DNA from 3 places in the Yersinia hibernica genome. Region 3 is predicted to be linked to each of the others. Evidence: predicted binding sites of a transcription regulator. Region 3 holds the regulator's gene; each other region holds the start of a gene.

Region 1 (10,854 bases), 1.3 Mb from region 3:
ACTGAACTGGTCATAATCACTTTAGGGCAGTGCCCCAGCTGACGCGCCCGCTCCAGCAAACCGCGAGTAGCATCAAAGTTGATGCGCATTCCCAGCTCAAATTCCTCTTCTGCTTGGCTGGAAACCACCGCCGCCAAATGGAAAATAGTGTCAATCTGCGCGTCAAAAACACTTTCCAGCCAGTGTGAATCGGCGATATCACCACAAAAGACCTGTACCCGCTCATCAGCTATTGCACTTAGCGGCATCACATCGCAAGCAACTATTTTATTGATTCTGCGCTGCTGGCCTTGGCTGTCCGTCAGATAATCCAGAGTCAGTAAACGTTCAATTAATCGACGCCCCAGAAAGCCAGCAGCGCCTGTTACCATTATGTTCATTGTTTTGTCCTTTTATCTGCGCGGTTAGCGGTTAACTGTTTTGGCCGGAACCAAAAAGACCAGCCCCGCCCCTATAAATAGCATGGTGGAAATAATCAACATCCCGATGGTGGTGCTTTGAGTCAGGTCTTTCAGGTAACCCATCATATAAGGTGCGGCGAAACCGGCCAGATTGCCCCAAGAGTTAATCAGTGCAATACCTGCAGCAGCGGCCGTACCGCCCAGAAATGCCGTCGGTAAGCTCCAAAACAGTGGCAAAGTGCTGAGGGCTCCCATCGCGCCCATGGTTAATCCAATCATGGCGATGATGATGTTGTCACTGAAACTGGCTGAGATAATCATTCCAATGCCACCCAATGTGGCGGTTAATGCCAGATGCCAACGGCGTTCCCGCAAGCGGTCCGCACTGCGTGATACCACAATCATGGTCAACGCAGCCGCGGCATAGGGGATGGCACTTAACAGGCCAATCGACAAAATATCGGTCACGCCGCTGTCTTTAATCAATGTTGGCAACCAGAAGCCAATGGTGTAAAAACCGGCAATCAGGCAGAAATAAATCAGGGTTAGTAACCAGACTCGTGGTTGCAGGAAAATATCTTTCAGGCTGCTATGAACATGGTGTTGAGTGTCATTATCGATATTGGTTTGTAAGATTTTTTTCTCATCGTCACTGAGCCACTTGGCATGGCCAATGCGGTCTGTCAGTTTAAAAATCACCAAAATACCGATCAATACGGAGGGGATACCTTCCAGAATAAACATCCATTGCCAACCGGCATAGCCGTGGAACCCATTAAAGGCATCCATTATCCAGCCAGATAGCGGTGCGCCGATCACCCCTGATAAGGGAACGGCAGTGGCAAATAAAGCATACATCCGGCCACGGCGGTTAGTCGGGAACCAATAAGAGATATATAGAATGACCCCCGGGTAGAAGCCGGCCTCGGCAATGCCCAACAAGCAGCGCATGATGTAAAATGACATCGGCGTGGTAACAAAAGCCATGCCCGCAGAGATAATGCCCCAAGTTATCATGATGCGCGCAATCCACAACCGCGCCCCCACGCGATGCAACATCAGGTTACTGGGAATTTCCAGAAAGAAGTAAGCAACAAAGAAGATACCCGCACCAAAACCATACACCGCATCAGAGAATTGTAAGTCATCAGCCATTTGCAACTTAGCGAAACCCACATTCACCCGATCCAGATAGGCGACGATGTAGCACAGCATCAGTAAAGGTAAAATATGCCACGCCGCCTTACGGTAAGCATGATTTTCCTCCGGTAGCACCTTTGGTATCACTAAAGGTTCGCTGGATGATTCAGACATAGTAGAGCCTCATATTGTCATTATTCGCGGGGAAGAGGTCAGCCATAACCCTGTCAACTACGGCTGCGGGCATTACAGTCAAATGTTAATTTTAGTTATTTAATGTTTATTAAAGTTAAATCTAAGGGATAAGCGGGTGAGTAAATGCGATTGAAATCACAATAATTAACAAATGTGAATGTTAAAAATCATAACTTATTGTTTTTAAATGATTTAAAGTTAAATTATATTCACGAAAAATAACACTGATGCGGAGAGCGGCCAGTAATAAGTCAGCATTGATAGCAATACAGGGGAGAGATAACTGGGCGACTGACCCCATAACCACGAAAACTGACTGTTATGGGGTAGCAAAAAGAGGAGTTTATAGCTCAAACATGGCCAATCAGGCTGACAGTGTGGCACCGCCGTCGACCACAATATCTTGCATTGTGATGTGGCTGGCTAAATCTGAAGCTAAAAATACCACGGTGTTGGCGATTTCCTGCGGCGTGGCAATTTTCCCTAACGGGATACCCAATTTATATTGCTGAGGAAAACCGGCAATCGTCTGCTGCTCAGCATCTGCGCTGTGCCACATACCGCGCTGCATCGGGGTATCCGTAGAACCGGGCGAAACCAGATTACAACGCACGCCGTACGGCGCTAACTCCAAGCCAACACAATGGCTGAAGCTGGTTAATGCCGCTTTAGAAGCACAATAAGCAGACATTCTCATGCGCGGTGCATGGGCTGCATTAGAACCAATAGTGACGACGGCGCCAAATCGCTGCTGTTTGAACTGGGGAATTAATTGGCGCAATAAATAAAATGCGCCAAAAACATTCACATTAAAGCACTGTTGCCAATCTTTCAGACTCAGCGCTTCGGTCTCCGCCATATGCAAAATTCCAGCACCATTGACCAGCACATCAAGACGTGGCGTCTCACTCAATAAATGCTGGCACACCAGTGCTACTTGCTGTGGGTGGCTAATATCCAGCAAAACTGTGGTGAAAGGATAAGACTGAGTCGGCGCAAATGCTTTATCCAGCCCCACCACCTCAGCTCCTTGTGCGACAAACTGGCAAGCAATCTGATAGCCAATCCCTTGCCCGGCCCCCGTCACCCACACGCGTTTACCGCTAAAATCCATCTGCGCAACTTGATGGGCTGCATGGCTATTTTCACCGGATGGCACCTGACTGTCAGCCATTATTCAGCCCTCGCCAGGGCAGCATTTTTGCTCTGCACACTAAGTTGCGGCTCCAGCAATTGCCACCACCCATTCAGACTGGGGCTCTTCGCCAACTCGATAAAACTCAACTCAATACCTTGCTGACGCCATTGGGTTGCCAGCGCCATGATATGCACCGAACTCAAGCCATAGTCTATCAGATTTTCGTCTTCGTCGAAATCTTGGGCGCTTTCATCAATCAGAGCCAGTAATTGCTGTTTAAGCTGATTTTTGCTGAAAAGTAATGTGTTTTCGTTCCTGTTCGTGACAATATCATCAGTAAAAATAACCCGACCACTGCGGGTAGCGACATACTTAAGTGCCATCAAATGCTCTTCAAGCGAGAAATCGGCAATAGCATCGGCGACCATAAATGGTTGAATATCTTGCATAAAAGCATCTGTAGCTGTTGTCAGGCAGCCAATATGGCCATAAATGCCGCAGATAACCAACTGATCACGGCCCCTGTCGGCCATGATTTGGCGTAATGGCGAGCGGTAAAATGCGCTGTAACGCCATTTAACCAGCACTTTATCATCCGCATCCGGTGTCAGCTCTGACACCACCCGCTGTTTAGCCGGATGATTATTCAAACCCGCGCCCCACATATCATTGAGTAATGCGCGATCTGCAGTACTTTGATGATTGGGTTGAGCGGTATAAATCACCGGAATTCCCTGCTGCTTACATTCATTCCTCAGCGCCACAATATTCGCGATAACCTGCTGTATCAACGGGTTATTTTCACCATAGAAACTCACAAAATAGTCCTGCATATCATGGATAAGCAGCAGCGCGCGGCTCGGATTAAACTGCCAATTCACTTTATTGGCAGGAAATTGCCCCACTTTAGGGAGTTCGTAAGCAGGAAGAACAGGGATAGTCATCATAAAATCCTTATTTACTGAGTGTACTGAGGCGGTCTTGAATATCCTGGCGCAACCGCTTTTTATCTATCTTGCCGACCGGGGTAACCGGCAGGCGGGTAACCATTTCAAAGCGGTCAGGTAACTTAAAATCAGCCACCCCCATCTCACGCAGATATTTACGTAGGGCTACTGGCCTTAGATTGGCATTCGTACCAACAATAAAAGCGCAGCTTTTCTCCCCCATCATTTCGTCTGGCATAGAAACCAATGCCGCATGAATGATGTCGTCATGAGCCACCAGCAGGTTTTCAATCTCTTCTGCAGCAATCTTTTCACCGCCGCGGTTAATCTGATCCTTTTCCCGCCCAACCACCCGCAAATAGCCCTCTGTCGTCATCTGCACCAAATCACCTGAATGATAAAAACCTTCATTATCAAAGGCATTGGCATTATGCGCTGGGCTGCGATAATAGCCACGGAAGGTATAGGGGCCGCGAGTCACCAGTGCACCAACCTCGCCAATAGCCACAGGTAACCCATCACTATCAACCACTTTGATTTCATCATCCTCACTGATAGGTCGCCCTTGGGTGGTAAACACCAAATGGTCACTGTCACCAAAGCGAGTGTAATTCACCAATCCCTCCGCCATGCCCAGTACCTGTTGTAACTGGCAGCCCAATACCTGTGGAATACGCCGCGCCAGTGACTCACTGAGTTTTGCTCCCCCCACTTGCAAGACCTGCAAACTGGCCAAATCAGCGGCAAAATGCTCCGCGGCTTGTAACCACAGGGCGACAGCCGGCGGAACCAAAGAGGTAAATGTGATTTGATGGCGCTTAATCAGCGGAAAACAGCTCATGGCACTGGGGTCTGGCGCCAGTACCACACAGCCGCCGGCGTAAAAGACCCCGAGTGCCCCCGGTGAGCTGAGCGGATAATTATGAGCCGCCGGCAAGGCGCAAAGGTAGCGGGTGTGCTCATCAAGCTGACAGATTTCCGCGCTGGCACGCACACTGTAGTAATAGTCATTGTGTGTTCGCGGGATCAATTTTGGTGTACCGGTGCTGCCACCAGAAAGCTGGAAAAAGGCCACTTCATCCGCCGCTGACGGGTGAAATTCGTCAGTTTGCTTATCTAATCCCTCTTCGCTATACAGCAAATCTTCCAGCGGCTGGGCATAGTCCGTCTTTCCCGCCATGATAACGAACTCCAGCATCGGCATTTTTTGCTGTAGCTGAGCGCAATAGTCCCCGGCGGCAAACAGGTTATGACTGGCATGTGCAATCAGTAAACGCGGCTGGATTTGTTCAATATAAGCATTTAATTCCAAACGATTATGGCTAAACAGTGCATTGACTGGCGCCACACCGATTTTTAACAGTGCGAAATAAACCAGATAGAATTCAGCACTATTGGGCAGTTGAACCAACGCCGTATCACCGCAGCGCAAGCCCAACTGCGTTAAGCGCACAGCCAACCGCTGTGCCGCTTGCTCAAACTGCGCATAACTAATATGGCGTTCACCGCAGATGATGGCCGTCGCCGCGGGCCGTATCTGGCATTGGCGAGACAAAATCTCAGTCATCGGCTGAGAACTCCAATACCCTTTCTCACGATAGCGGCGAGCAAACGCCTCCGGCCAGCGGGTAAATTCAATACTCATAGCAGCGCTCCTGGGGGGTGATGGCAATAGCATTGAGCATGGTGCCCAATTTGGCTTCAGTTTCTGCCCACTCCGCGGCGGGTTGCGACGCATCAACAATGCCTGCTCCGGCAAATAACCGCACTTGCGTTGGGTGTACAGTGGCGCAACGGATAATCACCGCCCATTCGCCATTCCCCTGTTCATCACACCACCCCACAATTCCGCTGAATAACCCCCGCTCAAAAGGCTCGAGTTGCTGAATTAGCCGGCGGGCTTTTTGTGTCGGTAATCCACACAATGCCGGGGTGGGGTGTAGCAGATTCGCCAGCTCCAAGACTCGCGTTTGCGGGTTCTCCAACTCGCCACTGATGGCGGAGGATAGGTGCCACAATGCAGCGGTGTTAATTAATGAAGGCTGCGCCGGAATGTGCAGATGAGTGCAATAAGGTGTAAGCAAGCGGCGAATTTCATCAATAACCAGCCGGTGCTCATATTGGTCTTTCTCGGAATCCAATAATGCCAGACTGATATCCACGTCGTGCTGTGGGTCGATTTGGCGTTTCGCAGACCCTGCCAGCGGGTTGGTATACACTCCGGCCAGATGCTTACGAACCAATAATTCAGGGCTGGCCCCCAGCAAGACACCGCCATCAGCAAGGGGAACTCGGAAATGATGTGCAGTGTGGTTTTGGATCAGTAACTGATTCATAACCTGATCACTATCAACCGGGGTATCAGTATCAATTTCCAGAATGCGGGAAAGAACAACTTTATGGATGACTCCGCGCTGACATGCAGCAACAGCCTCGGCGACAATATGTTTGAATTCATTTTCATCCGGCAGGCTGCGTATGGCGCGGCTCGTCACGGCCCTGCCACTTTTGACTCTCGCGGCATTCACCAAAGTTTGGCGGTCACAAACTTGATAACTTTCTGGTATAAATAAGCACGATGGCTGACGGGTATCAAAAGGTATTGCCCCGACGATGATAGGCTGTTGTTGCCCGGCATCCCGGGCGCGCGAAAGTGCCGCTTGCAGTGCCGACTGTAGTGAATTGTCATGACCAGCACGGTCTTGTGCTGCTTGAGTAATTCGCTCGAAGATACCTTGAGTTTTGATACTCTGGTGTCTTGAAGTAAATAAAAATGTTGAGGGTACGGCTGAAAACGGCGAATTAATGGGCATTTCTTCAGAGCTGCCATGTTCTTCAGAGTTGCTGTATCGCACAAAAACCTCCACTGCGATGTAAATAGTAATGATAATTACTATCATTCCTTTTCTTGCGTGGTAAATTACGACTATGCATTCACATTGTCAATCAATGTAAAGATATTACTGATAAAACTTACTTATATATCCCCGCCAGTTTGTGGGCTTAAAACAGAAAGAGAAAATGCCGTTATGTCCTTTTATATCAGTCACCTTCAACCTAAAGCATCGCGTTCAATATTGATGGGCTTGGTAACTTTTGGCCTTATTTTCTGCTTGTCCGGCTGTAAACCCGCAGAAGAAACTACGGGTGAACAAGCGCCATCCTCCAATAATGAAAACGCAACAGCATGGACTCGCACAGTAGAAACGGCCAAAGGCCCGGTGACACTAACCCATCAACCAACGCGGATAGTGTCCACAAGTATCACCATCACCGGCACCTTGCTGGCTATTGATGCTCCGGTGATTGCCAGTGGGGCGACGGTGCCTAATACCACCGTGGCGGATAATCAAGGTTTCTTTACCCAATGGTCAGATATTGCACAGGCCAAAAAGCTGGTGCCGATGTACCACACCGAGCCCAATGCAGAAGCGGTCGCGGGCATGAATCCAGATTTAATTATTATTTCTGCCACAGGCGGTGATTCGGCATTGAAGTTGTATGACCAACTGTCAGCGATCGCCCCGACTCTGGTAATCAATTATGATGATAAAAGTTGGCAAGAGTTAGCTGTCGTGCTGGGGCAAGCAACCGGGCATGAGGCCGGCGCTCAGCAAGTCATTGAGAAATTCACCAATCGACTCAATGAGGTAAAGCAGAACATTACGCTGCCACCGCAACCTATTTCGGCGTTTGTCTATCAAGCTGCGGGCAGCACTGCCAATTTGTGGACCGAGCATTCCGCGCAAGGAAAATTGCTGCAGGAGTTGGGCTTCACACTGGCGCAAATCCCTGATGCGGTGAAGGGCAATACCAGCATGGGGCACCGCAAGGATATCATCCAACTGGGTGGTGAGAAGCTGGCTGAGGGCCTGAATGGCGAGGCTATCTTGCTCTTTTCCGGCGACCAACCAGCAATTGACGCACTGAAAAGTAATAAGTTTTTAGCTCACATCCCGGCCATTGAGCACCAGCGAGTGTATGCCGCTGGCTATGATACATTCCGGTTGGATTATTACAGTGCGAGTAATTTGTTGGCACGGATTGAGGGGATGTTTAAGACAAAACCTTAATAATATTATGTTTTATAAAGTATCAGTGTGGGATGACATCAGGACCATAGTGATGGCCCTGATGTCGATGAGTTTATTCGCAGACTAAGTTTTAACCGCCGTCACGGGCCACTTAAGTTGGTCCTATCTAATCCACAATCTCATCAGTTTTATCCATCTCATTACCCTCATCAGCAACCTCATCCCCCATGGTCGCCCGACGTAGTGTGACACCACAGGTGGCAATAACACCGCCGATGGCCGCTGCGGCCATGCCGAAGGTCAAGGCACTGAGCGCTGGGGTCATCACTCTCGCCAAGACACCTAATCCCAAGGCACCAAATGATTCACCGGTAACAAACTGCACATTCCACAGACTGTTGACCCGCCCTAATAAAGCATCCGGTGTATGAGTTTGCACCAAGGTATATTGCAGCAACCCACTGATAGACCCCAGATAGCCGTATAGCAACAAACCGGGCAATGCCAGATAGAAATTATGTGTCAGCCCCAACGTGCCAATGGCGAGAAAGGCCGCAATTGAACTGTACATCAACACCATGCCGGGCCGCCGAACCTGATTGACCCAACCACTGGTAAACGCGCCAATCGCCGCCCCGAGCGGCACCACGGAATACATCAAACCAATCTGCGACACCCCCACATGATAGGTACTCTGCGCCAAGGCCGGGAACAAAATGCGAATAGCGCCAATCATGCTAACTAATGTCCCCAGCAGCACCACGGACCCCACGATTTTATGCTGCAATACGAATAAAACCCCGGTCGCCAAGGCGCGCAAAGGGTGTTCGTGTTGGCTTGTGGTTGGTTTCATTGAAGGCAAGCTCAACAGCGGTAGCAATGTTAACATCGTCCCCACCGCAGCAATGCCATAGTTCCAACCGACCCCACCATAGACAATGACCAGGCCGCCAATTGCCGGGGAAATCACCGAGCCAAGACGCACTGTCAGCATGCTTAACCCCCCCGCGGCCGCCAAGTTTTCCCGCCCGACCAATGAGGGCGTTGCCGCCATCAATGCCGTCATACCGAGTGCGCCAAAAAAACCATCCCAAGCGGCTAATATATACAATACCCACAGTGAAGGGACCGCAGAGAAAGCATTGATACTTAAGCCAATAAAACCTAAGCCGCAGGTAAAACGGGCAAATAAAATCAGTTTTCGGCGATCAAGTCTGTCCGCTAATACGCCGCCCAGCAGTAGGCCAATAAACATCCCTACGCCATCCAAAGTGACAGCCAGCCCCACCAGCAAGGTGGATCCGGTCATCATTTGTATCTGTACCGGCACTGCAACAGTGAGCATTCCCAGCCCTAATATCGAAATAAAACGGGCAAAAAATACTGCACGAAAGTTAGCATTATCTTTTAATAGGCTGAAATCTAAAAGAATTGGCAATTTTGCCATGATTGTTTAATCCGTTAATGTAGGTTGTAATTACCTGCCATGGTGATAAAGAGAACATAAATCTTGTCAGGGAGAGAATTTTGCCGATGCATTAGCATAATAAGTCGTGTTAACATACATCAATTAAATAGTAATGATAATCAAAACGATAACAAAAATCATTCATAAAATCAGCATTTGTTAAAAAGAGTGACAATGCCCAAAATGGCCCCCCAACCCCCATCTTCACCCACATTGCGACCGTTAGCCCCCATTGCCCGTGCAAGTACGCCGCCCCGTCGTGGGCTTTTGCTCTTACTCAGCATGATGGTATTGATGCTCGTGATGGCCGCCAGCTTGATGTTCGGTGCAAAAGCCATTCCCTTTGCCGTCGTCTGGCAAAGTTTGCTAGGCCAGCAGGGTAACGCCGATAGCATCTTAATATTGGAGTCACGCCTGCCGCGCACCTTAATTGGCGTACTCGCCGGTGCGGCGCTGGGGTTATCAGGGGCTGTTATCCAAGCTCTGACCCGCAACCCACTGGCCGACCCCGGGATTCTGGGAGTCAATGCCGGGGCCAGTTTTGCGGTCGTCATAGGGATAACCGTGTTCGGCGTGCATGCCATTCATGGCTATATGTTCTCGGCCTTTATCGGGGCGATGCTCACCACTTTGGTGGTGTATTGGGTGGGAACTCTGGGCGCAGGGCGCGTTAATCCTTTGCGCTTGACACTCTCTGGCGTGGCTATCGGGGCGGTGTTGATGGGGATTTCTTCGGGCATATCCCTGACCCACCCGCAGGTCTACGACAGTGTCCGCTTCTGGCAAGCCGGGTCGCTAGATATCCGCAATATGTCAGTGGTGACGGCGGTAGCGCCGGCCATTCTTCTCGGTTGTGTGATTGCCTTACTGCTGGCACGCCCACTCAATGCCATGCATATGGGCGAAGATTTAGCCGCCGCGATTGGCGCTCGCATTGCTCAGACCCAATTCTGGGCGGTAGTTACGGTGACGTTACTGTGTGGAGCCGCCACCGCCGCCGTTGGCCCTATCGCCTTTGTGGGCTTGATGGTGCCGCATATTGCGCGCTGGATTGTTGGGCCGAATCAATGCTGGATCCTCCCATTCACGATGGTAATGACTCCAATTTTGCTATTGGTTTCAGACATTGTTGGCCGCTTCCTGGTTCCAGGCGAATTGCGCGTTTCCGTGGTGACGGCATTTATTGGCGCTCCCTTATTGATCTGGCTAGTGCGCCGTAACAAAAGGATGACCGCATTATGAAATCTGCCACTCCAGCGTGGCAATTGGGCCGCCCTGATGGCCCGATAAATCTGCGCATCCCGCCACGTAGCTTGATTGTCGGCGCTTTACTCCTGCTGGCCTGCCTATTGGCTGCCATGTTGGCATTAATGGTCGGTACAATGCCATTATCTCTGGGGCAAGTATTTACCGCCTTATTCGGCCACGCTAGCGGCGCGGTGGATATTATTGTTAACCAATGGCGATTACCGCGCGCGGTAATGGCACTGATTTTCGGTGCGGCGCTGGGGGTCAGTGGCGCAATATTTCA
Region 2 (10,854 bases), 1.4 Mb from region 3:
GCCACCGCCAGGGTGGTTTTTGGCCGCGCCAGCACGGCGGTTAACACTGGGTGATACAGAGCAATGAGCCAGCGGTTAATCGGGTTGGCATTTTCGGTCGGAATTTTTCCACGAATAAAATAGCCCATTAACACCGGCACCAAGGTGATGGCTAAACCGGCAGAAACCGCCATGGCATAAGTTTTGGTGAAGGCCAGCGGCGAAAACATTCGCCCCTCTTGTGCTTGTAAGGTAAATACCGGGATAAATGACAACGTAATAATCAGTAAACTGCAAAAGAGCGCCGGGCCGACTTCAATTGCCGCCTGTTCGGATATACGCCAGTAATCCGAGCTAACGGGCGTTTGGCCGGGTCTATCCCGCCGCCATTGCTCCAATACTTTGTGCATGTTCTCGATCATCACGATCGCCGCATCCACCATGGCACCAATGGCAATAGCAATGCCGCCCAGTGACATGATATTGGCATTAACGCCCTGATAATGCATGACAATAAAAGCCCCGAGGATCCCCAGTGGCAAGGTGATTATCGCCACCAGTGCCGAGCGGAAGTGGAACAGAAATAAAGAGCAGATAACCGCGACGACTAAAAACTCTTCCAGCAGCTTAAATGACAAGCTGTCGATAGCCTGAGTAATCAGCTGTGAGCGGTCATAGACTGGCACAATTTCTACCCCGGCGGGCAAGCTGCGCTCAATCTGTTGCAGTTTCTCTTTCACGCCATTGATGGTTTCTAATGCATTTTTACCATAACGCATCACAATGATGCCGCCCGCCACTTCTCCTTCGCCATTTAATTCCGCCACGCCGCGCCGCATCTCTGGCCCCATGCGCACAGTGGCGACATCGGACAGTAAAATGGGGAGGCCCTCACGGGCGGTAATCACAATATTTTGAAAATCATCCGGTGTTTTCAGATAGCCACTGGCCCGCACCATATATTCGGCGGCCCCCATTTCCAACACTGAGCCTCCGCCTTCCTGATTGCTGTCAGCAATGGCGCTGGCAATTTGCTGATGCGAAAGATTCAGCGCCCGCATCCTTTCTGGGTCAAGCACCACCTGATATTGGCGCACCATGCCGCCAACACTGGCGACTTCCGACACGTTGGGCACCGTTTTCAGCTCAAACTTCAGTGTCCAATCCTGTAATGCGCGCAAATCAGCCAAACTGTGTTTGCCGCTTCTATCGATTAAAGCATATTCATAGATCCAGCCAACGCCGGTAGCATCCGGGCCCAGGGCAGCTTTGGCCTCGGCGGGGAGGGTGGATTGCACTTGACTGAGATACTCCAACACGCGTGAGCGCGCCCAATAAGGGTCGGTTCCATCATCAAACAGCACATAAACATAGGCATCGCCAAACATGGAAAAGCCGCGCACAGTTTTGGCCCCGGGCACAGATAACATGGTGGTCGTCAGCGGGTAAGTGACTTGATCTTCGACCACTTGTGGTGCTTTACCGGGATAACTGACGCGAATGATCACTTGCGTATCTGACAGGTCGGGCAATGCATCCAGTGGGGTTTGTTGCAGTGACCAAATCCCCCAAGCGGCCATCATCGCCGCGCCCAGCAGCACCAACAGCCGGTTACGTAGCGACCAGCGGATAATGGCGGCAATCATAAGTGGCTCCCATGGATATCCGTGGTGTTATTGGTTTTCACCGGCAGGATCTGGCGGATTTGTGCGCCTTGCTCATTCAAGGTGAAGGTGAAATTCACTTTGCTCCCGACATCAATATCTGCTGATAACTTGCCCGGTGGCAGCAGGAAGTCCATGGTCATGGCTCCCCATTTCAAGGCGGCAATTGGGCCATGTGACAAGGTGATGGTTGCACCATTAATCGCGTTGACTTCCCCTTGCACCGAGTAGATGTCGGCCGGTGCTGATACCGCCGCAGATGACGCAGTTGCTGGAATGTCATTCATTTGTGGCAAGGCGCTGTGCAAACTGGCCTCCGAATCAATCAGGAATTGCCCGGAGGTCACCACCAACTGGCCATTGCTCAAGCCGGATTTGATTTCGACCCAACCGTCCTGAGTTTGTCCGATACTGACTTCAACGGGCTTAAAGTGGCCATCACCTTCGGCCAGCAACACGGTGTTGCGGTTGCCCGACATTAATAATGCTTCCTGCGCAATGACCAGCACCGGCTCACGGGGAGCTATTTGTGTCGATTGCACATTCAGATACATACCTGGTTTTAGCTTCTGTTGTGGGTTTTCTACGGTGATGCGGGCTTTTAATGTGCGCGTCGTGAGATCCATACTGGGCAATAACTCGCTGACTTTGCCATGGAAGGTTTCACCCGGCCAACTGGCCGTGGTCGCCGCAATTTCACTGCCGATAGTGACTAAACTGGCTTGTGACTGCGGATAATCCACCACGATCCACACCGGATCGAGGCTGGCTAATTCGAACAGCGATTGGGTCGCACTGACTTGCGAACCGGCGCGGATATCCAGTTTATTGACATAGCCCGTGGCCGGGGAGCGCAGAGTGACGCGCGTTTGCGGCTGACCGCTTTTTTCTACACTGCGAATCACCTCTTCTGGCATAAATTGCAGTTGTAGCCGCTGGCGCGCCGCCATGGTTAATGCGCTGTCACCCAATTTGCGAATCGCCAGATACTCTTGCTGAGCGGCACTCCAGTCCGGCACCCATAATTGCGCTAATGGCTGATTTTTTGTGACGGATTGCTGGTTGGCTCGCACATATAATTGCTCGATGATGCCATTCGCCCGTGCCGCAATCACTTGTACACTGCGTTCATCTGTCGCCACGGTGCCGTAGCCGGTGAGGCGATAATCCAGCACACGCAGTTCTGCCGGGGCGGTACGTACCCCCAGATTTTGCTGTTGGCGGGCACTGATAGTCACCCCTGCATCTTCCACGGTTTCACCGGCATAGCGTGGCACCAATTCCATATCCATAAATGGTGATTTTCCGGGCTTATCAAAGCGCTGAGCGGGGGACATCGGGTCATACCAATAGAGCACTTTACGGCTGCTGTCTGTTGTGGTGTCAGGGCTTGCCGTGGCAGTGTCAGTGAAATGCGATGCCGGTTTACCGAGCAGATATCCCCCCAGGCCACTAATCACGGCGACGGCCACCAAAGTCAGACTAAATAGTTTTTTCATCGCGCGCTCTCCTGCGGGGTCAGATAACGGATAGCCGCCCAAGTACGGGCTAATTCTCTGGCGACATTGCTGGCATTGAGCTGGCTGTCGAGCAGGGCGCGCCGGGCTTCTAATACACTGCTCAAATCACTTTTATTGGCCTGATACTGCGCCATCATCAAATCAACACGTTGTTTTTGCAGCGGTAAAACTTCATTGGTCTGCCGCTGCCATAACTGTTGGGTGGCCTGATATTGCGCCAGCAAAGTATCGAGCTGCGCCCGATGGTCACGGGTCAGTAATGTCAGTTGGTCATTGGCCTCCATTGAGCGCGAAACATCAGCGGCATAATCTTTGTCCTGACGTTGTGAGCGGAACAGCGGCAGATCGACTGTGACCATGACGCCGGCCATGTCCTCATACTCTTGCGCGCGTTTGGCGTAATAAACTTCAATACCCACATCGGGAGTGGCAGCAATCGCGGATTGCGCCGAGCGCGCTTTGGCCACTTCCGCTTCGCGGCTGGCGAGCAATATTTCGGGATGTTGGTTGATAGCATCCCGCAGGACCGTGATATCCGCGGGCAGGTGGGTGAATTTTGGCCGCGGCCCATTGACGTGTTGAACTTCGATTCCGGTCAATTGAGTCAGTTGGGTTTGCGCTAAAGCCACATCACGTTGTACGGTGGTTAACCTATCTTGCATGGCCGATAGCGTCAGGCGCGCCTCTAACACACTGCTGGGTAACGCGCCGCCACTGGCTACCCCGGCTCGTTGCAGCGCCAGCTGTTTTTCGCTTTCCTGTACCAAGACTTTGGCATCACTCACTGCTTGCTCGGTGAGCGCCAAGTCCAGCCAGGCTTGCGCGGTTTCTTTTTGTAGCCGGGTGCGGATGGTTTCGCTACCCGCTGCGGTTTTACGGGCTTCGGCATTGAGGGTATCGGCCTTTCTTTGCCGTTTATCGCTGCTGACATAATCCTGCATGATACCGATCCGCTGCATGGTCATGCCCTCGCGGGTAAAGCGGCGAGCATTGCTACCCCCGACGGGCAAGTTTTCAATGCCAAATTTCAGTTTGGGATCAGGCAGTTGGGTCGCAGAACTGGCCATATTTTCTAGCGCATTAACCTGATGCTGATTGGCGGATAACTCGGCGGAATAGCGCTGTGCGAAAACCAATGCTTGCTCCAGAGTGATATCCGCGGCGTAGCTGATGGCCGGCAAGCTGAATGCCACTGCCATCAGCAGGTGGGCCATTCCTAAGCGCAGTGCAGCCGGGCGCCGCACCCATTGTCGGCGATTCAATAAGTGGTTCATGATGGCTCCCGCCTTACGGCTGTTGTGCTGAAATGGCGGTGAGTTGATAACCCTGTTCAGTCTGGCGGAAGCTGAATGTCACGGATGTGCCAAGCGGAATCGGGGCTGGCACTAGGTTATCCGGCAGGCTGAATGTCATGGTCATTGGCGGCCAGTTTAGGGCTGAAACAGCACTGTGGGCGATGGCGACACTGTTGGTATTCCAGGCTTTTATTTGCCCGCGAGAGTGATAGACATCAGTTGGCGCGGTTGCGGTTTCAGCCATCATTGCCCCATGGTTATGGGACATCGGCATAGTTTCTGTCATTGACGGGATGGCGGCCAAAAGCGGAGCCGAGAATAGAGCGGCAGCATAAAGTAAGGCGCTAGCGGCGGTGGAGATAATATTAAATAAGGTATTCATAGAAATAACTCCAAAACAAAAATAAGCACAGCACGCGCAAGACGCGTGAATAATGTGGTTAAATCTGTCTGGATCTATTCTCTAAATCGGCAAAATGCGATTTCGGTGGGGGGGCCGACAATCGGTGGCATATGCCAGTCGAGGCGGTGAACTCGGGGCGCTTGTTGGACATCCGCCAACACTAATTCCGTGTGGGTCGGCAAGGCGGCCAGCACCAGCATCCCGCTGTCAGACTGTACTGAATCGGGAAGACAGTGTTTGTCACACAGGGAATTTTGCGCCTGGCCATGGGACATTTCCATCGCCGACAACATTTGCTGCATTGAGTCTGACTGCAAATGCCCTTGATGCTGGCTAAAAACCGGGGCCGCACTGGGGGCGATATCACACTGATGACCCGCAATCGCCAGTTGTGTATTGAGGAAAAACCAGCAGGCAACCAATAGCATACCGCACAGGCGCTTTTTACTGGCGCGCATCTGGTGCATTAGCTGTTTGCTGCTCATCAATGCTGGCATGATGACCCTGAATAAATGGCGAGATGAAAGAATGTTGTCTGCGAGTATAGGATTATCGCACTGTTTTTAGAATGGTTTTGTCCGGTTACGCTAAATAGAATGAAAGGTTGCTGAAAGGTTAGTGGGCTGAATTTATTATATTTATTGTCAATAACACCACAGAAATGGTGCGAATTGGGGCGAAAATTTACTTTTCTTTAAGTAATTCTTATCTCATTAAGATAAAAAGCGCGCCAGTAAGAATGAACCGGCGCGGTTGAAAACGAAAACTTACCAGGAATAACTGACGGTGGCGGTAGCGACACGGCCACTGCCATAGAAACAGGCCGCCATTTGCGCGCAGCTGGCGACATATTCTTTATTGAATACGTTATTAACATTGACCTGCAAACTGGTGCCTTTCATGGCGGGCAGTGCCTGCCCCAGTTCATAGCGCATCATCCAGTCATATAATGTTACCGCCGGGACTTTAAAGCTGTTTTTCCCATCGCCCCAACTGGTGCCGATATACCGCACACCGACGCCGGTAGATAAACCATCCACCACCCCTTTATCAAAGCTATACATTCCCCACAGTGAGGCTGAATGGCTTGGGGTACGAGCCGGCATTTTACCTAATTCAGCGGCGGTCTTGGTTTCACGCACTTTCCCTTTGGTGTAGGTATAAGCGGCGATCAGGTTGATATTGTCGTTGATCTGACTGTTTAATTGGGTTTCTATGCCGCGAGATTGGATTTCACCAATTGGCACATTATAGGCCAGTGCCTGGTCATATTGGCTGATGTTTTTCTGGCGTAAATCATATAATGCGGTGGTCAGTAGCGTGTTGCTTCCCGGTGGTTGGTATTTAACACCCAGCTCGACCTGACGTGCAGTCACAGGGTCAAGTGCCCCAGTACCCGGTGCGCCTTTGGCGGTGCTTGGCTCAAATGAAGTGCTGTAGCTGACATACGGCGAAATCCCGGAATCAAAGGCATACAACACGCCACCACGGCCAGTAAAGGCATGGTCATCCTGTTGGTCTTGGGTGGCCGTTTTGCGGCTCATGGTTTTTAGCTGCGACCAGTCATAGCGCCCGGATAACAGGAAATTCCACTTATCCAGCTCAATTTGGTCTTGTAAATAGACGCCGACTTGGTCGAGCTTGGTCAAGTCACTGCTATTAAGTGGCAAATCGCTGTCTTTAATATTCAGGCCATAAACCGGTGATACCCAATCCAGATTGTATGCTGGCAGCACTTTGCCCATAAAGAATTGGCTATCAATACGGGTGCGTTTGTAATCTATCCCTGTCAGCACGGTGTGGTTTAATTGACCAGTCCAGAAATCAGCTTGCAATTGGTTGTCGACTGCAAACTCAGCCGTGGTCTGGCGTTCAATTTGCGGGCGGCGGGTCATTGTGCGATTATCTGCCAGTAAATCCATAAAGACCAGATACTTATAATCCTGCTTGTTATAGCTGTAACGCAGGTTCTGGCGGAATTTAAAGGTATCATTGATGTAATGCTCAAGCGCGTAACCGGCCGAGGTTTGCTCGCGTTCCGATTGTTCAAACGATGGGTCGCTGACGTTAAAATCGTAAGGTATTTTGCCGTAAGCGGTGCCAAACACCGTGCCGGTGGCTGGTAAGAAATTACGTGAACCGGCCTTGGGTTCTTTCTGATAACTGGTCAGTAAAGTAAACGTGGTGTCTTCGTTGGGAATGAATGTTAACGCCGGGGCGATAGCAAAACGCTCCTGTTTGTAGGTATTCACGGCATCATCTTGTGTTCTGCCAATCCCATTCAGGCGATAGAGAACTTTACCCTCATCATCCAATATTCCACCAAAATCAAAGGCGGCTTCTGCCAAGCTATTATTGCCCGCCCCAACCTGCACTTTATGAATACTTTCAGCTGTTGGGCGCTTGCTGACCATATTTATCAGGCCGCCGGGGTTGACTTGACCATACAGGACTGAGGCCGGGCCACGGATGACTTCAACACGTTCTAGCAACCACGGGTCAATCTGGCCACCACGGCGTGCGCCACCCAGAGAGTTGTAACTCAACCCATCGAGAAAACGCGGCGCATAGCCGAAACCACGAATGATTACTTCGTCATTCATGTTAGATCCACCGCGATATTCCGGTACGACACCTGCGGTATAACGCAATGCTTGTGCGACGGATGTCGCGCCTTGATCCTGCATCTGCTGGCTAGTAATCACGGAAATTGATTGTGGCGTGCGGATAAGCGGGGTATCAGTTTTCGTGCCGGTTGAGCTATTTTTTGCGACGAAGCCATTATCTTGTTGCCCGCTGCCTGCTTTGGCAACAACCACGAGTTTATCTTCTTTCGCTGCGGCTTCTTTTGCGGTGGTCGCAGCCGCTGCTGGTAGTGTCGGTATTAATATAAATGCGGAGGTCAATAATAAGGTCTTTGATGTGTTGCTTGCCTGAAATAGTAATTTCCTTGGCATTTTCTCGCCAGAAATATCAAACATGATTTATCCCTACCTAGAAACACAATAATAAAAATGCTGGAGTCCATCCGGATTTATCCCCTTCAACTTTCAAATGACGGATATGTTGGCTGCTCTCAATAATCCGAATTACGCACGGTTCATTGAGTTTAAGGTCAATAATCTCATCGGAATTATCTTCTTTTCTGCCTTCCTACATCTTGAAATGTATTGGGTTTATTAATTTTCCGGTATAGCTATTAAGAAAGATTTCTGCCCATTCAATCATTCGCGCGACACCACAAGGCACCCTGACTAATATTGCGGGAATATGGTGAAACTCTCGAGAGAACATGCACTATGTTATTGCAAACGGTAATGGTTCTCAATATTATTTGCATTCATATTTAAATTATAAATATATTTAACTTGGCCACGTCCAGACATACATTGGCTAGAAGAGTGGTGAATTGAGACTTGAGCAATGAAATCAAAAGGATTGTGTGTGAGCACGACAGATGAATACCCTGATAGCCAGAGTTTGTTAGCTGACTCTTCGGCGGGTAGTGAAGCATGGTGGCAGCAGATTGCCCAGTGGGGGACACCGCTGGTGGAACCGGGCGCGGCTGGCAAAGTAAAGTTAACGTTTCTCTGGCGGGAACCCCCCGCGTTGGTGGGAGCCCCTGTATATAGTCGCGTCTACATTGATGTTAACGGTGTGACAGACCATCACAGTGTTAATCCTGAAACTCTACAGCACTTGGGCCAGAGCAATATTTGGTATTGGCAGGTCGAAGTGGAGCCTGACTTTCGCGGCAGCTACAGCTTTATTCCTGTTGTTGAAGAACACTGCCTGAATTTACCGGAAGGTACACCACAAGAGCGCCGCCAGGCACAACGCAATTGGTGGCTCTCATTGATGGCGATGGCGGAACACGATCCGCTCAACCACACCGCCCCTCATTACAGTTATCGCGGAAAGCCACTTTCGGCGGTGCATTTAGCTGATGCCTTGCCACAGACGGCGTGGCAGCCCATTGATGCTGGCCAAACACTGCCAATGGACCCCAAACGCCTGCAACTGATGACCTGGAATAGCGAGTTATTAGGCAACCGCCGCCACGTGTGGATTTACCACACACTTGGTGCGGAAGATAAAGCCGAACGGCCACTGGCCATCTTGCTCGATGGCCAGTATTGGGTACATGGGCAATCGCTATGTGCGGTGCTAGACAGTGAAACAGATGCCGGGCATTTACCCGCCGGTGTGTATGTGTTTATCGACATTATTGACCAGCCTCATCGCGCAGTGGAACTGCCCTGTAACCCAGATTTCTGGCAGGCGCTACAAACAGAATTACTGCCGCAGGTGGCTTTGCTGCAACCTTTCACTGACCAAGCCTCTCGTACCGTGGTCGCCGGGCAAAGTTTTGGCGGATTGGCCTCGCTCTATGCCGGATTGCAGTGGCCGCAGCGTTTTGGCTGTGTACTGAGCCAATCGGGCTCTTTCTGGTGGCCAGACGTCGATAATTTCCAAGCATTAACCGCAGGGACTGCCGAGCGGCAGGGCTGGTTGACAGAGCAGGTTTATCAAGGTCTGGGGGCTGAGCATCCATTGAATATTTTTATGGAAGCGGGCCGTCGTGAAGATGTGATTTATCAAGTCAATGAAGCTATGAGTGAGGCACTGCGCCAGGCTGGGCATCGGCTACATTACCGAATTTATTCAGGAGGCCACGACGCCCTGTGTTGGCGCGGTGGCTTAATTGATGGATTGCACTGTTTATTAGGTTCCTCAGATTCAAAATAAGGATATTTACGCCATGAACAATGAAGCGCCAACCAACCCGTTTGATAACGAAAATCTGCCCTTTTTTGTGCTGATCAATGAGCAGCAGCAATACAGCTTGTGGCCACAAATTACGGCGATCCCCGCCGGATGGGCAGTTGTTCATGGCCCACAGAGCCGAGCCGATTGTGTGAAATATCTTGAGGTTAATTGGACTGACATGCGCCCGGCCAGTTTGATTCGGGCAGAGCTTGGCCTGCGCTAACGCGGCCATGGGCTAAAGGAATTATCAGATTATTGTGGCCCCACGGGCCGCAATAAATCCTGTGTTGCCAAAAGAAAAGGAATACCCGTCGTGTCAGAGGATTCAATCTCCCTTTTTGCTGCTGTCGAGTTACCCCTGGTTGCGGCACAGCCCGGTATATGGTTTGCCGAACAACTCAGTCACCAAAAAAATATCTTTACGGTGGCCCATTATATTGAACTGGCAGGGCCGCTGGATCAGGCGCTATTTAGCCATGCGGTTAGCCAAGGGTTAGCTGAAGCAGATACCCTCCACGCCCACTTTTTTGACGGCAACGATGGCCCGATGCAGCGCATTCCCCTACAGCGTGATGTGGCGAGCATGCCTGAACTGGCATGGCTGGATCTCAGTGCGCGCGCCGATGGGCGGCAAGTCGCGCTGACATTAATGCAGGATGACACTGAGGCCGAGTTACGGCTAGAAGATAAAAACCCGCTGTATCGGCACTGGGTTATCCGTGTTCCGGATGAAAAGGGTAAACCGCGGTGGTTTTGGTATCAGCGTTATCATCATTTATTGCTTGATGGCTTTAGTTTCGCGGCAATTACCCGCCGTATCGCCGATATTTATACTGCTTTACTGCAAGGGAAACCTATTGGGGAATCGCCCTTTACCCCGTTCAGTGATGTGGTCAGTGAATATCTGGCATATGTGGGATCAGAAACCGAGCAGCGCGATAAGCAATTTTGGCAACATCACACGGCCGATTTACCCGCCGCGATAACCCTCTCGGCGATAAATGCCCCCATCCGGGCAGAGCACAGCGATAATCGCGTCCTGCGCCAGCGCATTAATATTGATGCCGAATTATTTGGCCATTTAACCCAGCAGGGAGCTGAGCAACGCCTTGCCGCCGCTGATATGGCGATGGCGTTGTTACTGATTTATTTTGCGCGCATGAGCGGCGAAATGCGCTTATCAGTCGGGTGCCCATTTATGCGCCGCATGGGGTCTGCGGCTT
Region 3 (10,854 bases):
ACTGCGCTAGCGCTTTTTTCAGATTCTCAAGTGCTACATTGGATGATTTAAGTTCTTTATCGGCATCGGTCAGGTTACCGCTCTGACGATAATCCACTGCACGGGCAAGGCGTGTCACCATCCGAAAGTATTGTTCCGTCCCCTGATTCACCAAATTCATGTTTTCCACCAACACGCTATTAGCATTAGAGGATTGTGTCAGTTGGTTCAGTGATAACAATGTATAAGCGGATACCCCACCCCATAGCAGGCAAAATGCCCCAAGTACCCAAAGTAGTGCGGCTCTGATAGTAATATTTCTTAACAACTGCATGCTCGTTCCCCTTATATATCGGATAGTTACCGTTAGACGCTCGGGTGTTATTTGATGACCGAAAAGCAATAAAGGACGCTCCATACAGCTCACGACAACTCCTTTCCCAGCAGACTTTCATCTGATGGTTCTCCCCCTGGCACCGCAAATTGCAACCTTTCAGTTACACGAAGGTTATCGGCAATGGTGTTATAAGGTTGAGCGACTCACAAAAATTTAATATCGCATAAACTTGATATCGGCATGGCGAGATTTTCTGGCATTATATCGCCCTATACATGTGTTATATTATCGGGCAGAGTGCTTGGTAATTTTCACAATTATTTGAATTTAAAAGGTATTAAGTTATATGGCAACTGTAGGCATTTTCTTTGGCAGCGATACTGGCAATACCGAAAACATTGCCAAGATGATCCAAAAGCAACTGGGCAAAGAGGTTGCTGAGGTTCACGACATTGCCAAAAGCAGCAAAGAAGATTTGGAAGGCTTCGATATTTTGCTGATCGGGATCCCAACCTGGTATTACGGTGAAGCCCAGTGCGATTGGGATGATTTCTTCCCGACACTGGAAGAGATTGATTTCAATGGCAAACTGGTCGCCTTGTTTGGTTGTGGTGATCAGGAAGACTATGCAGAATATTTCTGTGATGCGATGGGAACCGTGCGCGATATTATTGAACCGCGCGGTGCTGCAATCGTCGGCCACTGGCCAACCGCCGGCTATCACTTCGAAGCCTCCAAAGGCTTAGCGGATGATGATCACTTTATTGGTTTAGCCATTGATGAAGACAGACAACCAGAACTGACCAATGAACGTGTGCAAGCTTGGGTAAAACAAATCAGTGAAGAACTGAATTTGGCCGAGATCGCAGGCTAATTTGTCATGCCCGCTAAATCCTTCAAGAAGCAGCCAGGCAACCAACGCCTTGCCGCTTGAAGTGTAACGGGTAAATCGGAAACGCGAGGTTGATGTTCTACATTGCCGCGCGTTTTCGTTACCGCCCCACACTCGCCATACTCTGTTAAGCCACCCACAAATCCGCATCTTCATCCGCGCAAAATGAAAATAAACCGCTACAAATTTGTAACGTTACGTCTGGCGGCCATATACTTAAATGATGCAACAATCCCATTCATCAATACATTGCATGATTAATCTGACAAAGTGTGCAATTATACCTTTGTTAACAACCACGGTTTTCATTTGGGGCTAGCAGTTCTATAATGAGACGCAATTGTAATTATTGCGCCACGGATGTCATAGGCTGAACAGCCTTAATTTGAATCGATAGTAACAGGACTGAATCCGCATGACTGACAACAACAAAGCCTTAAAAAACGCTGGCCTTAAAGTAACACTGCCCCGGCTTAAGATTCTGGAAGTGTTGCAAGACCCGGCATGCCACCACGTCAGCGCGGAAGATCTTTATAAAAAGCTGATCGATATCGGTGAAGAAATTGGTTTGGCGACGGTGTATCGAGTCCTAAATCAATTTGATGATGCCGGTATTGTTACCCGCCATAATTTCGAGGGCGGCAAATCAGTCTTTGAGCTGACGCAGCAGCATCATCACGATCACCTGATTTGCCTGGATTGCGGTAAAGTGATTGAGTTTAGTAATGAATCCATTGAGTCACTTCAACGTGAAATTGCTAAACAGCATGGTATCAAGCTGACCAATCACAGCCTGTATCTGTACGGCCACTGTGAAACCGGCGATTGCCGTGAAAATGAGTCTGCGCACGATAAAGTATAGAGATTTTAAGCACTGAGATTTTAAGTACCCAATAGCCTTAGGGTGTGTTTTTAATCCGGACCAGAACATACCCCATCCGCAAGATGGCCGCCTTTCCCGCCCAGCTATCCGAGATAACCTCGGTCGGGAGTCAGGTGGTCATTATTATTTATACCCTCCGCCCACAATTCCCTGCATAAAATAAATCTAACGCAAAAAAAAACCCCGGACTTGCCGGGGGAAAACCATCAACTCAACTTCACTTAATAATGTTTACCTAAAAATCGGATAAACAGGAGTTAACATCAGACACAGCGGTTTAAAACAAAAATCAAACTTTAACCGGCTCCGCGCGGCTACTACGTTTACCATCCGGGCTGCTCGAGCGGATCAGCATGTCACCGCTGATTTTAGGCTGAACCTTGGCATCATATTTGTGCCATTGCTGGCCGCCATCAGTGGAATACTCAATAATCAGCCCCGGCAAGGAGATATTGGCTTCCAATACACCGTTGACAACACGCGCCCCCGGCACCGGCAAGCGGTATGCAATACCGGCTTTATCCAATTTTGCCAGTTCGCGTTGACCCATGAGATTAGCAAATAGCTGCCAATCGGCATTTAACGCTTTGGTATCAACCATGTGCGTTGCGCCGCTGTACTCGCGACCCGCTTTATAATCCTGCTCCCAAGAAGCACGATGCCAGGCCCGTTCAGCCAGAGGTAATACCCGTGGGAAAATCATGTACTCCATTTGCTCATCCGTCCGCACGGTTTCATTCCACGATTGCCCAGAAATACCGTGCACACCCGGCCATGGCTTATCACTCTTCGCACTGAAGTGATTACCGTCGCGGTCAACCGAAGTTTCAGCATTTTGTGGCATGTTATCGGGGGCGAAACTAAAGACTTTAGCTTCATCATTAAAACGAGTGGCCCAGTAGTAACCGCGTTCATTTGGGTTAACTTCATACGGCATATCGAAATAAACGTAATCCGGATTTGAGGCCACCACTTCATAACCTTTGTTGGCCCAATCATTGATGGAATCGGCACCGCCCCAATAGAGAGTATCCCAGAAGTTAACGCCAACCCGTTTGGTGGCAAAGGCTTTGGCATCTTTGGCATCTTTCAAACCATCTTGCCAGGCTTGCATTTTTTCGATGCCATGGGCATTAACCAGCTTGCTGACTTCAATGGCAAAGTGGCTGGAAAGGTGCTCAACATCCTGAACTTTGCCTTGCTTGACCCAATCCTGACATACCTGTGATTTGGCCCACGGCTTATCTTCCACACTCTTATCAATGATGCCTTTACCCGGCTCAAGCGGGCTATTTTTATCCTGGAACCCGGCACCCAGACGAATGTTTTTCGCCTCATCACCGCCGAAATGCCAGGTGGTCAGCGGCATCCCCGCTTCTTTGTGCATCTGGGCCATTTCGCCAATCACTTTGTCGACAAAGCGTTTTGAAGAATCCAAGCATGGGTTCAGATAACTTTTACGCTCATAGAACTGAACCGAAGTGGTGTTAGAGTCATCTGTCGGGTCAACCAAGCGGAATTCGTTAGCTTCTTGCTCTTTGCCCTGCTTCATCAAATTGTTGTAACGCGCCTCCATCGATACCACTGCCGCACGAGCATGAGCGGGCATATCAATTTCAGGAATGACTTCAATCTGGCGAGCTTTGGCGTATTTCAGAATTTCAATATAATCATCACGGGTAAAATGGCCGGAACCCAGATTATTGCTCTCTGGGCCAGAACCCAATTGCGGCAGTAAACAGGTGTTTTCCGTCAAATCGTGGCAGCGCTTGCTCCCCACATCTGTCAATTCTGGCAGCCCTGGGATCTCAATGCGCCAGCCTTCATCATCACTCAAGTGGAAGTGGAATTTGTTCAGCTTATATGCCGCCATCTGGTCCAGTAAACGCAGCACCGCATCTTTAGTTTTGAAGTTACGGCCGACATCAAGGAAAACACCACGATATTCAAAACGCGGCGCATCTTTTGCTTCCAATGTCGCTATTTTCTGGCTGCCATCCGTCGGCACTAAAGAAAGAATCGATTGCAAACCATAGAACACCCCGGCGGGGTCAAAACCAATAACTTGCGCCCCCTGCTCGCCGATTTTCAGCTCATAGGCACCGGAAACGGCTAATTCGCCATTAAAGGCCGCCGGCTGGATTGAGGTTTTAATCGGGAACCCGGCAGAGTTGGCCGTCAGGCCGAGTAATTCAAAACGCTGCTGGGCAGCCTCGGCCGCGGGCTTGGGTAATGCACTCAAATCCAGAGCCACACCTTTAGTTAAATCAGCATCTTGGGCGTGAATCTTCACTTCCATAGGGGTGGGGATAATCTGCCCGCGCAGGTTTGCCGCCGCCAATGTTTTTACCGCTTCATTTTTGCTAAAGCGCGATTGCGGTGTCATCAGCACATTATTATCGTCTTTGGTGCGCTTCCATTGATCGCCGGTAAATTGAGTCAAATACTCGTTAATATCCTCAGTATCAGTGCTTTTTAGCACTTTTGGCTGCGCATCACCTGAAGTGGCATACCAACGCGGCATAAAGTCGGTGGCAAATAACTGCCAGTATTCGCCAGTGATAGGGATTTCAACCGCTTGATTCGCCGGGAAGCCGGTAAATTTGGCGCTAGGCTCAATTTTGTGTAGGTCACCGGTCAGGTGAGTAATGGTAAATTGGTCGTTATCTACCGTCAGGATCTGACGAATGCTATGGAAGTAAATGGCCCAGTCCTGGCCTTTTATCTCATCCCCGGTGTTGGTCAGAGTAATTAATACCTTATTACATGAGGCCCAGTCAGCACCCAATTTAGCGCAATCCACGCCATTTTCAGCAGCACGGTTATCCAGCACTTTATAGTTAACTTTCAACGTGCTGAGCTGATCAACAATCTGCTGATTGGTGGTGTCCGCATGTGCGTACCCCATCAAGCCAAAGGTTGCGGTTATCGCCGCTAACGCATTTAATCTGAATTTGTTCATCACTAACCTCATCCTTAATAAATAACCGTTGCCAAAGCCACTACTGAAGTATTGTCGCTGACAGAATTATTGTTAGTTCAACTGCCTGATATGGATTAATTTTTGTTGTGGATTAATTGTTGTGGATTAATTATTGCTGCGAATTTCTTGCCAAAGCTTGCCACACTGCGCGTCATAAGCCTGGCCATTGCCCGTATGGGCCGCATCAATACAGCGCTGATAATCCAATACGCGGACAGTCTCTTTGTCGGTAAAGGCTTGGTGCGCTTTCTCTTGTTTCAAAACATTCAGCACCGCTTTGCAGGGAATTAATCTTTCCGGCTGGCCTTCGCTAGCATTGATACAGGCGCTGTATGCTTGCTTCAGTTTACTGTCTTCTGGCTGAACCGGGCCAGGTGTGGCACAAGCAGTTAATCCCATCACCGCGGTAATAATAAAAAGTATTTTTTTCATGCTGACACTCCATTATGACCCCGGCACACCGGCCGGGGTTGGCAATCAAACGGGTAAAATCAGAAGATGGTAAATGGCGCAATCACGATAAATTTAACGTCTTTTTCATCTTGGAAGATGTTGCCGAAACCACCGCCATAGCTTGGGATATTGGTGTGATTGTCATACATGGTGTAATGCAGTTTGAATAATGTGCCTTTCGCCCGGCCCTCTTGCAGGGTGTAGAGAATATCAAAGTTCCAGGCGGATTCTTTCAAACGCACACTCTGGTCAAAGATTGGATTGGTGCTGGGTTTTGCATCCCAGCCATAAGCATAGGAAGTCCCGACTGACCAACCGGCCATATTCCAGTTTTTCAGGTCATACATCACGCCGCCGAACAGCGCTTTTTCGCCATTGGCATTGAAGTCAGAGCGGGAATCCCACCACACATCCAAACGGCCATTTGAAGTCGCGTAACCTGGCGTCATCCGCTGTAGGAAGTAACCTTGGTTACCATCAGCTTTGGCCCAAGTCCCCTCTAAACGCCAGTCAAATGGACCGGTGGTGTAGCCCAAGGTCAGTGCTTGTAACCAAGCCAGGCCGTCATAGACGTCATTAACATCTTTAAAACCGCCGTCAACTTTGTCTTTTGCCCCGTAGAACTGGTAGGAAGTGCGCAAATCATTGCCGGCAACTGGGAAAGCATAAGATGCCTTGGCAAAGTATTGATCCATATAATCTTTGGCCTGACCGAATGCCGCTTCCAGTACCAATTTATTTTTGAAGTCGTATTTGGCACCAAATGAATGCAGGTAGCTCACACCGGTTTTACCATCGGCCTGCCTGAAGTTGTACATATTCTGATACCACGGCGCTTTATATTCATCAGTCCACATGTAAGACATGGACAGAGCACCGGCGGTATCGAAATCAAATTTCGCGCCGCCCTCGGCACCACGGTAAGTGCCCGGCATAAAGCTCCAATGTGGTGCCAACAGTGTTTGGCCCGTTGGTTGGATATAACCGCCACGCGCCCAGAAATCGCCTAACTTGAATTTGGCGGCCGCCTTGTAAACACTGACGCCACTCTTATCACCCGTCCATTTTTCGTCCCAGCGCGTTTTGGCATCACTGAAACCAATTTCGTTTGGTGCCGCCGGGCCACTGTTAGTCATTTCCACTGCGCCGAAAGCGGCTAAGTCGATGCCGAACATCTCTGCGGCATAACCGGAAGAGAAGTCCAAATTGGCATTAAATGTCGAGTGGTGCAGGTTCGCGACGTACTTGCCATACTCTGCGCTACCTGGCTTTAAATCCTTACGGTCACGCTGACGCTGCCAATAGTAAATCCCCCCCGTCAGGGTTGAATCATCAACAAAGCCTTCAGCCTTAGCCTCTGGGGTCGCCATAAACCCCGTACCTAACAATGCACCCGCGACTGCGAGCGCTAACGTTTTACGTTTAGCACCGTGCGTAACCATATGAAAAAATTCCTCTTTGACATCACATTTAAAGTGCCGCCCTGTGTCCACCACAGCTCACAGGTTTAGCCTCAAAAAAACCCTAGTGGGTAAAATTTTGCTGGAGAGAAATCTCCACCAGCAGTTACTCATAAAAAACAAACTTCACTGTCGAAATACACACTCGCGAAGATTGCTGCTGGAATACAGACTATTTTTCGCGACGCGAATTATCAATCAAAAATGGAGCTAATTATTCAAAGTATGACAATGAGCACATAACTGTGAAAAAATATTACAGAGTTCACAAAAGCTTAAAAAACAATGCATAACATGCTATTTTAAAGGCGAAATCGTCTCATATTGACATCTTGAATGGTTTCAGCTTAACCAATAAAACATAAGATTTATGCGAGTAAAATCGTGATTTTTTCTTAGTTAATTCGTAAAGCGAATATTTAAGAAAGACTTACGGAGAGCAGCTTAAGGGAGAGAAAGGAATGCAATCAGTCGACATTGACCAAAGAATAGGATGGCGAGCGGGAAAATAGACAGCATCAGGTCATGTTTAGTAAAACGAACAATACTCGGATAACAGAGATAAAAAAGGCGTGGACTTAGCCACGCCAATTGAGGTGAGTCTGAGGACTAAAATCAGTTAGTGACTTTAGCAGCCCACGTATCACGCAGACCGACAGTGCGGTTAAAGACCAGAGCTTCTGGGCGCGAATAGCGGCTATCTGCACAGAAATAACCTTCACGTTCAAACTGATAGGTTTTTTCTGGTGCGGCATCAGCCAGGCTAGGTTCAACAAAGCCCTGACGGATAATCAAAGACTCAGGGTTGATGGTTGACAAGAAGTCTTCCGCCGCCGCCGGGTTTGGTACATTAAACAAACGGTCATATAAGCGAATTTCAGCAGGCAGCGCATGTTTAACCGAAACCCAATGGATAACACCTTTCACTTTACGGCCGTCGGCAGGGTCTTTGTTCAAGGTTTCTGGGTCGTAGCTGCAATAAAGCGTGGTGACATTACCTTGCGCATCTTTCTCAACACGTTCAGCTTTGACAACATAGGCATTACGCAGGCGCACTTCTTTGCCCAAAACTAAACGCTTATATTGCTTATTAGCTTCTTCGCGAAAATCAGCGCGATCGATATAAATTTCGCTATCGAATGGGACTTGACGGGTGCCCATTTCTGGATTGTTCGGGTGATTTGGCATCGTCAGCCACTCTTCCCCGGCCGCACGATTTTCAATAACGACTTTGATAGGGTCGAGAACAGCCATAGCCCGCGGCGCATTTTCGTTCAAATCGTCACGAATGCAAGACTCCAGCGCCATCATCTCAACGTTATTATCCTGCTTGGTCACACCAATACGGCGGCAGAACTCGCGGATGGATGCGGCGGTATAACCACGGCGGCGTAAGCCGGAGATAGTTGGCATACGTGGGTCATCCCAGCCCTCGACAACCTTTTCAGTCACCAACAGGTTCAGCTTGCGCTTCGACATAATGGCGTATTCGAGATTCAGGCGAGAGAATTCATACTGACGCGGATGACATTCAATGGAGATATTATCCAGAACCCAATCATACAAGCGACGGTTATCCTGGAACTCTAATGTACAGAGTGAATGCGTAATGCCTTCGATCGCATCAGAAATACAATGGGTAAAGTCATACATCGGGTAGATGCACCACTTATTACCAGACTGATGATGTTCGGCAAACTTGATGCGATACAGCACCGGGTCGCGCATAACAATAAACGGTGACGCCATGTCAATTTTAGCACGCAAGCAAGCGGTACCCTCAGCAAAGCCACCGGCACGCATTTTTTCAAACAGCGCCAGATTCTCTGCCACACTACGGTCACGATACGGGCTGTTTTTACCCGGTGCCGTCAGAGTGCCGCGATATTCGCGCATCTGCTCGGCGGTCAGTTCATCCACATATGCTAGGCCCTTGTTAATCAGCTCTACAGCATACTGGTACAATTGATCAAAATAGTCTGAGGAGTAACGTACATCACCGCTCCAGGTGAAACCTAGCCACTCTACGTCGTGCTTAATTGACTCCACGAACTCCACGTCTTCTTTCACCGGGTTGGTGTCGTCAAAACGCAAATTACATTGCCCTTGGTAGTCTTGTGCAATACCAAAGTTCAGGCAAATAGACTTCGCATGACCAATATGCAGGTAGCCATTTGGCTCCGGCGGGAAGCGGGTATGAACCGACGTGTGTTTGCCGCTCGCTAAATCTTCGTCAATAATCTGACGGATAAAATTACTCGGGCGGGCTTCTGCCTCACTCATTGTTCTATTCCTCAATGCAAACGCAACAAATATAACCGCATATAATCCAACAAGCCCGGCCCGGAAACAACCGTTTGTTACAGTAAACAAAACAAAAAAACGGGAAGAGATTGCTCTCTTCCCGCTGCTTAGACTAAAACTTAAACTGGTTATTCAGAACCTCAGTCCCTTTTAACCGCACGTCTTAAGCCCGTTATTTGCCCTGAATCTCAAACAGTTGGCTTTGACCGGCAACAACAGAGTCACCCGCCAACAGCGTGATACCGGCATAATCATCAATATTACTGACGACAACTGGACTAATCATTGAGCGCGCATTAGCGTTGAGATAAGCCAAGTCCAGCTCCAGCACCGGTTGACCCGCCACCACAGTGGCACCCTCTTCAACCAAGCGCGTGAAGCCCTGGCCGTTAAGTTTCACGGTATCAATCCCGATATGAACCACAATTTCAGCGCCGGTTTCAGTTTCCAGGCAGAAGGCATGGTCGGTATTGAAGATTTTTACGATAGTGCCGTTCGCCGGAGAAACCACCGTTTTATCGGTTGGACGAATAGCGATGCCCTCACCGACGGCTTTGCTGGCAAAGGCTTCATCAGGAACCTGATCCAGAGCCACAACATCACCGGTAATAGGGGAAACCAAGACCAAAGAAGCTGTTTTCGCTGTGTTAATGACCGCCTGAGGTTTAGCCGCAGCAGGAGCAGAACTCGTCGCCGCAGGAACTGCCCCACCCGCCAATACTGTGCGCATGGCTGAAGCAATCAACTCGGCACGAGTACCAACAATAACTTGCACACTTTGTTTGTTCAGACGAATAACACCTGAAGCGCCCAGGCGTTTAGCTGCGCTGTCATTGACCAATGCCGAATCTTTCACATTCAAACGCAGGCGCGTAATGCAAGCATCAATACCGGTCAAGTTATCTGAACCGCCGATGGCACCAATATAACGACGGGCCAACCCATTAATTTCGCTTTCGTTCACTTCTGGCGTTTTATCAACATTCACGTCATAACCATCTTCTTCACTGCCCTCAACGGCCAGTTCACGCCCTGGAGTCAGTAAATTGAATTTCTTGATAGTGAAACGGAATACCAAATAGTAAATAACAAAGAACACCAAACCTTGCGGGATAAGCATGTACCAATGCGTCGCCAGCGGGTTGCGGGAAGACAGCACCATATCCACCAGGCCGGCACTGAAACCAAAACCGGCAATCCAATGCATGCTGGCGGCAATGAACACCGAAATCCCAGTCAACACGGCGTGGATGAAATACAGCACCGGTGCAACGAACATGAAGGAGAACTCAAGGGGTTCAGTGATACCGGTGAAGAAGGCTGCAAATGCCCCCGCCAACATGATACCCGCCACTTTCGCTCTATTTTCCGGGCGGGCGCAGTGATAAATCGCCAGTGCCGCACCGGGTAAACCGAACATCATAATAGGGAAGAAACCTGCCTGATAACGGCCAGTGATACCCACCACCGCTTTGCCGCTATCGATAGACTGCTGGCCACCGAGGAAGTTAGGAATATCGTTAATACCAGCAACGTCAAACCAGAACACCGAGTTGAGGGCGT

What was found. The regulator Fur, encoded in region 3, represses iron uptake genes when iron is present. The targets are predictions, from matches to a motif close to ATAATAATGAGAACNACTATCAA.
Positions count from the first base shown of each region.
Region 1: a site for Fur is predicted at 6,699-6,721, ahead of D5F51_RS19065 (isochorismate synthase). Genes of this name have one in related genera too.
Region 2: a site for Fur is predicted at 8,173-8,195, ahead of fes (enterochelin esterase). Genes of this name have one in related genera too.

Region 1 covers NZ_CP032487.1:4,043,690-4,054,543, forward strand. Annotated here, with positions in the region: gene denD (D-erythronate dehydrogenase) at 1-380, opposite strand, end outside; gene D5F51_RS19045 (MFS transporter) at 405-1,715, opposite strand; gene dhbA (2,3-dihydro-2,3-dihydroxybenzoate dehydrogenase) at 2,101-2,910, opposite strand; gene D5F51_RS19055 (isochorismatase family protein) at 2,910-3,818, opposite strand; gene D5F51_RS19060 ((2,3-dihydroxybenzoyl)adenylate synthase) at 3,829-5,466, opposite strand; gene D5F51_RS19065 (isochorismate synthase) at 5,456-6,634, opposite strand; gene fepB (Fe2+-enterobactin ABC transporter substrate-binding protein) at 6,902-7,894, shown strand; gene entS (enterobactin transporter EntS) at 8,022-9,302, opposite strand; gene fepD (Fe(3+)-siderophore ABC transporter permease) at 9,498-10,565, shown strand; gene fepG (iron-enterobactin ABC transporter permease) at 10,562-10,854, shown strand, end outside.
Region 2 covers NZ_CP032487.1:4,062,511-4,073,364, reverse strand. Annotated here, with positions in the region: gene D5F51_RS19135 (efflux RND transporter permease subunit) at 1-1,625, opposite strand, end outside; gene D5F51_RS19130 (efflux RND transporter periplasmic adaptor subunit) at 1,622-3,142, opposite strand; gene D5F51_RS19125 (TolC family protein) at 3,139-4,437, opposite strand; gene D5F51_RS19120 (copper-binding protein) at 4,451-4,840, opposite strand; gene D5F51_RS19115 (hypothetical protein) at 4,915-5,328, opposite strand; gene D5F51_RS19110 (TonB-dependent siderophore receptor) at 5,629-7,842, opposite strand; gene fes (enterochelin esterase) at 8,306-9,610, shown strand; gene D5F51_RS19100 (MbtH family protein) at 9,624-9,854, shown strand; gene D5F51_RS19095 (non-ribosomal peptide synthetase) at 9,945-10,854, shown strand, end outside.
Region 3 covers NZ_CP032487.1:2,698,145-2,708,998, forward strand. Annotated here, with positions in the region: gene D5F51_RS12775 (methyl-accepting chemotaxis protein) at 1-313, opposite strand, end outside; gene fldA (flavodoxin FldA) at 663-1,190, shown strand; gene fur (ferric iron uptake transcriptional regulator) at 1,624-2,070, shown strand; gene D5F51_RS12790 (beta-N-acetylhexosaminidase) at 2,381-5,053, opposite strand; gene chiQ (ChiQ/YbfN family lipoprotein) at 5,180-5,506, opposite strand; gene chiP (chitoporin ChiP) at 5,566-6,969, opposite strand; gene glnS (glutamine--tRNA ligase) at 7,603-9,270, opposite strand; gene nagE (N-acetylglucosamine-specific PTS transporter subunit IIBC) at 9,464-10,854, opposite strand, start outside.